DNA from 3 places in the Gordonia liuliyuniae genome. Region 3 is predicted to be linked to each of the others. Evidence: riboswitches for the same ligand, from Rfam matches in the RefSeq annotation. Region 3 holds a riboswitch; each other region holds the start of a gene.
What was found. Region 3 has a riboswitch for S-adenosylmethionine ahead of L5G33_RS01825 (2OG-Fe(II) oxygenase). Riboswitches for the same ligand answer to the same signal wherever they lie in the genome.
Positions count from the first base shown of each region.

Region 1: linked by a shared signal. The riboswitch ahead of L5G33_RS18005 (bifunctional o-acetylhomoserine/o-acetylserine sulfhydrylase) and the one ahead of L5G33_RS01825 (2OG-Fe(II) oxygenase) in region 3 are both predicted to bind S-adenosylmethionine.
Region 2: linked by a shared signal. The riboswitch ahead of L5G33_RS03665 (aminotransferase class V-fold PLP-dependent enzyme) and the one ahead of L5G33_RS01825 (2OG-Fe(II) oxygenase) in region 3 are both predicted to bind S-adenosylmethionine.

Region 1 covers NZ_JAKKOR010000013.1:176,322-179,549, forward strand. The annotation lists gene L5G33_RS17995 (sodium:solute symporter family protein) at 1-995, shown strand, start outside; gene L5G33_RS18000 (putative transporter small subunit) at 992-1,123, shown strand; SAM riboswitch class IV at 1,230-1,350, shown strand; gene L5G33_RS18005 (bifunctional o-acetylhomoserine/o-acetylserine sulfhydrylase) at 1,406-2,716, shown strand; gene metX (homoserine O-acetyltransferase MetX) at 2,757-3,228, shown strand, end outside.
Region 2 covers NZ_JAKKOR010000002.1:168,607-171,834, forward strand. The annotation lists gene L5G33_RS03655 (SPFH domain-containing protein) at 1-702, opposite strand, end outside; gene L5G33_RS03660 (hypothetical protein) at 724-1,272, opposite strand; SAM riboswitch class IV at 1,687-1,799, shown strand; gene L5G33_RS03665 (aminotransferase class V-fold PLP-dependent enzyme) at 1,816-3,048, shown strand.
Region 3 covers NZ_JAKKOR010000001.1:398,867-402,094, reverse strand. The annotation lists gene L5G33_RS01830 (tRNA-dependent cyclodipeptide synthase) at 1-137, opposite strand, end outside; gene L5G33_RS01825 (2OG-Fe(II) oxygenase) at 137-967, opposite strand; SAM riboswitch class I at 1,093-1,182, opposite strand; gene L5G33_RS01820 (acyl-CoA dehydrogenase family protein) at 1,376-3,228, shown strand, end outside.

The sequences.
Region 1 (3,228 bases), on a different contig from region 3:
CCGCCGTCCTCGCGTACGCGATCGGCAACCAGACGATCGCTCAGCGCCTGTTCGCCGTCCGCGAGGATTTGATCAAGAAGACGTTCGTCACCGCGACCTTCGGTTACGGGTCGGCGATCATCGGCATCGGCATGCTCGGCGTCCTCGCCCTGTACGCGGGTGTCGAGCCGATGGACGGCGACGTCAACAACCTGATTCCGCAGATGGCCGCCACCTATCTGCCCGCCGTACTGCTGTGCCTGTTCTTCATCATGATCATCGGCTCGCTCGCGTCGACGGCGGACGCCGACATGACCGCGCTCGCGTCCATCGTGATGGCCGACATCTACGGACAGAACATCGCGGGCAAGAAGCGGGCGAACCCCGCGACCATGGTCCTCATCGGCCGCATCACAATGGTCGTCGCGACCTGCGCCGCCCTCGTGTTCGCCGGCGCCAACCTGAACATCCTCGATCTGCTCGTCTTCGTCGGCGCGCTGTGGGGAGCCCTCGTGTTCCCGGTGATCTCGTCGTTCTACTGGAACCGCGTCACCAACATGTCGTTCAGCGTCGCGGTGGTCGTGGCTCTCGCCTTCTTCCTCCCGGTCCGCTTCTCGTGGATTTCGATGGACGGCGGCGTCGGCATCTTCTTCGACGTCCTGTCGACCATCGGCATCGGCGTGGTGCTCGGACTCATGGCGTTCGGCTTCTTCGGTAAGAAGCCTGCGCTCGTGATCGGCGTCGTCTCGACCGTGGTCGCGGCGCCGTTCGCGATCGGCTTCCTGCACCAGTACGCGGTTCTGTCCGGATCGCTGGTGGCGTACGCGGTCAGCACCATGGTGTGCGTCGGCCTGACCATGCTCAACACCGGCCCGCGCTTCGACTTCGCCACCATCGCCGTACGCACCGGCGACTTCGACGAACGTGAGGCCGAACCCGACCTCGACGCCGAACTGCACGACCTCGAAGCGGAGATTCCGCCTGTGACCACCACCCGAGAGGACGACGGCAAATGACCGGATTCTGGATGACCATCTACGTGCTGGTGTGGCCGCTCGTCACGTTGACCACCCTGAGCGTGATCGTGCGGGCCTTCTTCAAGGAATGGCGTCAGGCCCGCAAGGAGGGGCGCCCCATCGTCTGACCGCACCAACCCTCTAACACGCGGCACTGCCGTAGCGAAAGGGTTTAAGTTCAGGATGCTCGAGGCGTTCCCGCGGGCCCGCGCCGGTGAGATATTGTTCTCGACAGGTCATGAGTGTCAGCGAAGAGCCCCGGCTTGCTGACCGGCAACCCTCCAACCGCGGTGGGGTGCTCCGGGTGATGACCTGGCGGCAACGGGGCGCAGCTTCGTCGCCGCAAGCGCGGGTCCGAAGGTCGGACCCTCCAAGTGCGGGCTTCGGCCCCGCCGACCACAGAGAGAGTGATGACGTCTATGTCTGACGCCGCGAACTGGAGCTTCGAGACCGCCCAGGTTCATGCCGGGCAGGTGGCCGACACAACCACCAACGCTCGCGCCCTGCCGATCTACCAGACCACGTCGTACGTGTTCGACAACACCGAGCACGCTGCGAACCTGTTCGCACTCGCCGAGCCGGGCAACATCTACACGCGCATCATGAACCCGACGCAGGACGCTGTCGAGCAGCGCGTGGCCGCCCTTGAGGGCGGCGTCGCCGCACTGCTCGTGGCCTCCGGCATGGCCGCGACCACCTACGCGATCCAGAACATCGTCGAGAACGGCGGACACGTCGTGTCCAGCCCGCGTATCTACGGCGGCACGTTCAACCTGTTCCACTACACGCTGCCGAAGTTCGGCATCGAGGTGTCGTTCGTGGAGGATCCCGACGACCTCGAGTCGTGGAAGTCCGCGATCAAGTCGAACACGCGCGCCGTGTTCGCCGAGACGATCTCGAACCCGCACAACCAGATCCTCGACACCGCGGGCGTCGCGAAGGTCGCTCACGACGCGGGCATCCCGCTGATCGTCGACAACACCGTCGCCACCCCGTACCTGTTGAACCCGCTCAAGCACGGCGCCGACGTCGTCGTCCACTCGGCCACTAAATATCTTGGCGGACACGGAAACTCGATCGGTGGCGTCCTGGTCGACGGCGGCACGTTCGACTGGCGCGCGCAGCGCGACGGCCAGGACCTGTTCCCCGGCTTCACGACGCCGGACCCGAGCTACAACGGCGTCGTCTTCGCCGACCTTGGCGCCCCGGCATACGCACTGAAGGCCCGCACCCAACTGCTGCGCGACACGGGCGCCGCGATCTCCCCGTTCAACGCGTTCCTGCTGGCGCAGGGCATCGAGACGTTGAGCCTGCGCGTGGAGCGCCACGTCGCCAACGCGCAGAAGGTCGCCGCGTTCCTCGAGGGACACGACCAGGTCACCTCGGTCTCGTACGCGGGACTCCCGTCGTCGCCGTACTACCAGCGCGGCCAGGAACTGCTGCCCAAGGGGCAGGGCGCGATCATCGCATTCGAGATCGACGGCGGTGTTGAAGCCGGCAAGAAATTCGTCAATGCGCTGACCTTGCACAGCCACGTCGCGAACATCGGCGACGTCCGCTCGCTGGTCATCCACCCGGCGTCGACGACGCACAGCCAGCTGTCCGAGGACGAGCTGCTCGCCGCGGGCGTCACCCCGGGCCTGGTGCGTCTGGCCGTCGGCATCGAGGGAATCGACGACATCTTGGCCGACCTGGGCGAAGGTTTCAAGGCCGCCAAGTGAAGCTCGCACACGGCGCAGGCGTGGACGGCGGGGTCGTCGGGTGTCGGTGAGCGCCGATTTGGCCGCTACGACGTTCGGCCCGGACTGGGCTGACGCCCCGGACGGGACGCACGTCGCCGTGCGCATCGGCGATCTCGACCTCGATTCGGGGGCGAGCATCGCCGACGTCACGGTCACCTTCCAGAAGTGGGGCCGCCCGAACGCGGCGCGCGACAACATCGTGCTCGCGCTGCACGCGTTGACCGGCAACTCCCACGTCACCGGCCCCGCCGACGAACGGTTCTCGATGACCGGCTGGTGGGACGGTCTGGTGGGTCCCGACGGCGCCGTCGACACCGATGAGTGGTGCGTCGTCGCACCGAACGCGATCGGCGGCTGCTACGGATCGACCGGTCCGGGATCGGTTGCGCCGGATGGCAAACCGTGGGGTTCGCGGTTTCCGATCCTGACCGTGCGCGATCTGGTCCGTTCCGAGCAGATCGCGTTCGAACAGGTCGGCATCACCCGGTTCG
Region 2 (3,228 bases), on a different contig from region 3:
GCGGGCGACGCCGCGTGTCATGGCCTCGGTGATCTCGTCGGGCAGCGAGATGTTCATCGTCACCGAGTCGACGTGCAGACCGAACTCGTCGTCGACGCGGGTCTGCACGTAGTCGCGCAGCTGGTCGCTGAGCTCCACCTGCTTGCCCTGCAGGTCGATGGCTCCGACACCCGTCTCCAGGATCATGTCGGAGAACGCCGTCGAGATCACCCGACGCAGCAGTTCGGCGATCTCGTCGGCGTTGACCTGGCTGTCCGCGCCGATCACCTCGCGCAGGAAGATCGCCGGATCGGCGATGCGGATGACGCACAATCCGTTGGCGCGGACCTGCACCATGCCGAAGTCGGGGTCGCGCACCGTGATCGGGTTCGGGGTCCCCCAACGAAGGTCGGTGACCGGCCGCCGGTTGATGAAGTACACCTCGCTGCGGAACGGGCTGTCGAACCCGTGCTTCCACCCTTGGAGGGTGCTCATGATCGGCAGGTTCTCGGTGGTCAGCTCGTAGTGGCCGGGGGCGAATGTGTCGGCGAGCTTGCCGCGGTAGACGAACACCGCCTGCTGGCCTTCGCGCACGATCAACTGTGCGCCGTTCTTGATCTCGTTGTTGTAGCGCGGGAAACGCCACGCGAGTGTCGAGCGTGAGTCGTCGACCCATTCGATGATGTCGACGAGTTCTCCGCGCATCTTGTCGATGATGCCCATGATGTCTCCGTTCGGTCGGGGTCAGGTGGCTTTCGCCGCGGTGATCGCGTCGTCCGCCAGGAGCTTCTGCGTCAGGTCGGACGCGGTGGACTCCATCGTCGTCGACCGACCGAAGTCGATGCCGACGATCTGGAAGCAATAGGTGGTGTCGACGCGCGTCACCGCACTGTGACGGTAGGTCTGGACGCCGCCGTCGGTGTCCTGGTCGGTGTCCGGGCGCCACTCGCCTGCCGACAGATCACTGAGCGATGATCCGCAAGTGTCGGCGATACCGATCAGCGCATGGATGGGCTCGGCGGTGCCACCGTCGTCCATCGCGTCACCGTCGCGGTCGATCTGGGCGATGGTGCGGTCGTCGGTCGCCGGCACCAGCATCATCGACTTCGATCCGTCGAAGTCGCCCTGTTCGATCCGCCAGTCGGCTGGAACCTCGACGTCGACGCTCACGCCATGGTCGAGAGCGACGCTCTCGTGGTGGGGCCCGCTGGAGTCGTTTGAACTCCACGGCGCGGCGACGAGCAGGATGGTGCCGACCGCCGCGACAGCCACCACGCCGATCGCGGTGAGCACCAGGGGAGTCCGTGATTTGCGCGGCGGCAGAGGCGGGTACGCGAACTGCCCGTACTGCTGATATGGCGGCTGGGGCGGAAGCTGGGGCGGAAGCTGCGGCCGGGGTGGAAACTGTTGTGGTGGAACAGATCCGGGACGACCCTGGGGTGGACCGTACTGTGACGGACCGTATTGGGGTGGACCGTACTGGGGCGGACCTGGTCGTGGAGTGTTCGGGCCCCAGGGGTTCGTCACGGCTCGGCCTTCCCCATTGGATCGGACGCAGTCGGACGACGGCGTTACGGTTCATTTTCCGACTCTATCCGCCAGATGTGACCGCCGGGACCTTCCGCCCGCCGATCGAATGACGAATATTGCGCGCACGGTGCGTTTAACTATCGCCGGATCGACGGGGACAGGGGATCGTTGTCCACGGGTCACGAGTGCCAGCGACAAGCCCCGGCTCGCTGGACAGCAACCCTCCGCCACGGTGGGGTGCTCCGGGTGACGACCCGGCCCGCGTCGACCGGCACGGGCAAGTGTGGAATCTCTAGGAGTCTCGTCATGACCGCTGTCCTCGACGCCCGCGTGTGCCGTCCCGCCCGAATTCGTGCCCTTGCCCCGGTGGTGGGTGCAGACGCGACTGCGCCCATCACCGGATCGGCATCGCCGGTCACATACGCCAACCTCGACTATGCGGCGTCGGCGCCCGCGTTGACCTCGGTCGCCGATCGATTGGCAGGCGCGCTCGCCGAGTACGCGAGCGTCCATCGCGGCGCCGGGCACCTGTCGCAGGTCACGACCGCCCGCTACGAGCAGGCCCGGGAGACTGTTCGGTCGTTCGTGGGCGCCCGCGCGGACGACACGGTGGTCTTCACGCGCAACACCACCGACTCGATCAACCTCGCCGCGTGCATCACACCCGGCGATGTGGTGGTCCTCGACATTGAGCATCACGCCAATCTGCTGCCGTGGACGCGGGCCGGGCTGGCGCGTGTGGTGTCGTCGCAGCCGACGATCGACGACACGATCTTCGCGCTCGACGCGGAATTAGCCAAGGCCCCCGCCGCGCTGTTGGCGGTGACGGCCGCGTCGAACGTGACCGGCGAAGTTCTGCCGATCGCGCGGCTCGCCGGACTCGCACACCGGCACGGTGCGCGGATCCTCGTCGACGGTGCTCAGCTCGTGCCGCATCGCGCCACGTCGATCGCGAGCTTCGGTGTCGACTACCTGGTGTTCTCCGGACACAAGCTGTACGCGCCGTTCGGTGCAGGCGTGCTCGTCGGGCGCTCGGACTGGCTCGACGCCGCCGAGCCGTACCTCGCGGGCGGCGGCGCGAGCGCGACCGTCGGGATAGACGACGTCGCCTGGCACACCGGCGCAGCGCGGCACGAGGCGGGATCGCCGAACGTGCTCGGCGCGGTGTCGATTGCGGCCGCCGCGCAAGCGTTGCGCGCCATCGGGTTCGAGCGCATCGGGCAGCACGAGGAGGCGCTGGTGCGTCGTCTCGATGACGGCCTCGCGGCGTTGCCGCACGTTCGTCCGCTCCGGATATTCGACGACGCGTACGGCCGCGTCGGCATCGCGAGCTTCGTCGTCGACGGGTACACACCGCGGCAGGTGGCCGAACATCTGAGCGGCGGCCACGGGATCGGTGTGCGCGACGGCAAGTTCTGCGCGCATCCGCTGCTCGCCAAGCTCGGGCACTCCGACGGCGCGGTGCGCGCCAGCTTCGGGGTCGGCACCGGGTCCGACGACATCGACCGTCTCCTCGCCGCCCTCGCCGAGCTTGGGTGACCGACAAGCCTGCGTTAGTTCGCGTGCCGTCGAAATTACCAGCACGTATTCGCCTCAGAATCCGGATCTGAGGCGAGTACTCACCGCATACGTGCTAGTGCCTCGTATCGCTAATTCCTTAATGGCTGGCAGCGCCCCGCTGCACATCTGGCGGCGTTGCCGTCGGTCGCGATACCTACC
Region 3 (3,228 bases):
CCCTCATGGTAATCGGCTCCCACGCTGACCAGCAGGATCGTCGAGCGGCCCGAGTAGTCGTAGTGCAGCCCTTTGAGATCGAATGCCGCCTTGTGCGACACCGAGCCGACGGGTGCGTCTGCGGTGGCGACGGACATCAGCTCCACACCGCCAGCGGTTGCTCGTCGGCACGGACACCGATGAAGAGTCCGATCGTCACGCGAGGCCGATCGGCGGACGGCGCGACCGCATGGACTCTGCGTGGATCGATGAAAATCGCCTCCCCCACAGTCGGCTTCACCGTCACCGCGGGCTCGCCGACGATGCTCCGGTCGACGCCCCAGGCACGGCCGCCGGACAGCTCGCGGTAGTCGTCTTCGGTGGGGAACGAATCCCAGATCTCGAGTTCGCCGCCGACGTCCGGCACGTCGAGGTACACGTTCACCGACAGCTGCCTGCGGATTCCGAGGCCCCCGTCCGGCAGGTTGCGTTGGACGTTGTCGGTGTGAGGCTCCAGGTCGACGCCCGCCTGCTGGTAGCGGACGACGCCCGCGAAGAACTTGCGACTTTCAGACTCGAGGAGGGTGGCTCCGAACGGCCAGGTCTCGTCGAGCAGGAGCCGAACGCTGTCGGACGGGTACGGGTAAGGCGCAGCGAGCGATCGCAGCGAACGCCGGTGGCCCGCCGCTTCGTCGAAGTACTCGGCCTCCTGCCCAGGACCGGTCTCGGAGAACGCATGTCCGATGCGCCTGAACTGTGGGTCAGTAGCGAGCGGCCCGTGATCGTCCCGTCCGACGAACACCCTGCGCAGCCCGTCGAGGGCGTCGGCTTCGATCAGTCCCGTGATACGCACGGCGTAGACGTCGCCTTTGAGCAACTGAAGCAGATGGTCGGCGGAGAAGTCATCCGCCGCCGTGGTCGCGACGCGCGGATGCTCGTCAGCGGTCCCACCCAGGCCGTCTACCCGGGTATCGAATGTCGTGGTCATCGTGCACCTCCCCTGTCCGGACCGTCGCCGGACTTCGTTCGATCTCGATCGGTCCAGGGGCCCTGGACCGGCACACGTCGATCGATCACGAGCGGGCGAAGAACCGGCAGAGTCGCCCGGTGGCGGGTTCATCGTCTCTGGCATTAGCACCTTGTGGAGGATCCACGGTTGCTGCGGCGTCAAAGAGCCAGTCTCTCGGCCGCTCGTGATGAATGTCTGTGCATTGGAAACCTATGCGCGGCACTGCTTTCCCATCAATGGCCGACACCGCGCTCGCCGGATTCCCGCGCAGGTCGGAGCCTATTAATCGGCGCGCACGTAATCCTGGGTCTTCTCACCGTCGGAACAGAATGCTACGTTCGTGTAGGAACTGGTCCTACACCACCGTAGGAATCTGAGAAGGGCACCATGGAGATCTTCAATCCGACGACGCACACGTTCGACGAGTTCGACACTGCGACGCAGCGCATCCTGCGCAAGACCGTCGACTACTTCGAGGACCTCGGCAAGGCACGGCTGCTTGCCGACACCCGAGACCGGATCTGGTACCAGGACTTCCTCGACTTCAACCGGCGCGAGCGGGTGTTCGCCACTTTCCTGACACCGAAGGCACTCGCCGACGGCGATCGCGACAAGCGGTGGGACACCGCGCGCAACGCCCGGATGAGTCAGATCCTCGGCTTCTACGGCATGCAGTACTGGTACGTATGGCAGGTCACCGTGCTTGGTCTGATGCCGATCTGGCAGAGCACCAATGCGGCCGCGAAGAAGCGTGCGGTGGCCCTCCTGGACGACGGCGACATCTTCGCGTTCGGACTGTCGGAAAAAGAGCACGGCGCGGACGTCTACTCCACCGACATGCTGCTCGAACCCGGCGACGGCGGATTCACCGCGAACGGCGGCAAGTACTACATCGGCAACGGCAACCAGGCGCGGATGGTGTCGGTGTTCGGGCGACGGTCCGACACACCCGTCATCGACTCTGCGGACTCCACCCGCCGGATCTCCGACGACGAGTACGCCGGCTACATGTTCTTCGCCGCCGACTCGCAGCACGCGAACTACCGGCTGCACAAGAACGTCGTCGACTCGCAGATGTACGTCGCGGCGTTCGATCTGCACGACTATCCAGTCGCGTCCGACGACGTGCTCCACACCGGCCGCGCCGCCTTCGACGCGGCGATGAACACGGTGAACGTCGGAAAGTTCAACCTGGGTTTCGGGGCTGTGGGCGCGTGCGAGAACGCGATGTTCGAGGCGTTGACGCACGCCGACAACCGCATCCTCTTCGGTCACCGGGTGACTGAGTTCCCTCAGGTGAAGGCCCTCGTGTCCGACAGTTTCGCGCGCCTGGCCGGGATGAAGCTGTTCAGCGAGCGCGCCGTCGACTACATGCGGTCGGCCAACCGCGACGATCGTCGATACCTGTTGATCAGCGCGATCGAGAAGATGTCGGTGACCCGTGCCGGACAGAAGGTGTACGAGGACATCGCGGACGTGATCGCGGCGCGCGGCTTCGAGAACGACATGATGTTCCCGAACGGCCTCACCTCGATGTTCGGGCTGCCCCGCTTGGAAGGCACCGTCCACGTGAACATGGCGTTGTCGCTGAAGTTCATGCCCGCCTACATGTTCAGTCCGACCGACGTCGGGCTGCTGGCCCTCAAGCATGTTCCGGCCGCCGCACCGTTGACCGGGGTGCTGCGCTGGGCGGGACAGCGGGCGGCGGGCGTGGTGCCGCGGCTGCGCTCCGAGACGGCCAAGGCCACGGTACGTCGCGTCCCGGTACGACGCGACGCCGCCGACGACTCGTTTCTGTTCCACCAGGGGCCGAGCTCGGGACTCGGCGCAATCACGTTCCCCGATTGGCGACCGGCGTTCACCGAGTTCGCGCACATCCCGAACGTCGCGGTCTTCACCGAGCAGGCACTCGCCTTCCAAGCGTTGCTCGCGGCCGCAGAGCCGACAGCCGACCAGCGCAGTGACGTCGACTTCCTGTTCGCGATCGGCGAGCTGTTCACGCTGATCCCGTACGCACAGCTCGTACTGGAACAGTCGCGGATCGAAGGCGCGGACACCGATGTGCTCGACCATCTCTTCGACATCTTTGTCCGCGAGTTCTCCCGGCACGCGGTGACCCTCCACGGGAAGCCGACGGCGACCCCGATGCAGCAGTCGCGGGCGCTCGACCTCGTCCGACGTCCGGTCGCCGACCTCGACCGGGCCGACCGAGTCTTGGAACGGGCGCGCGGCCTCGCGGG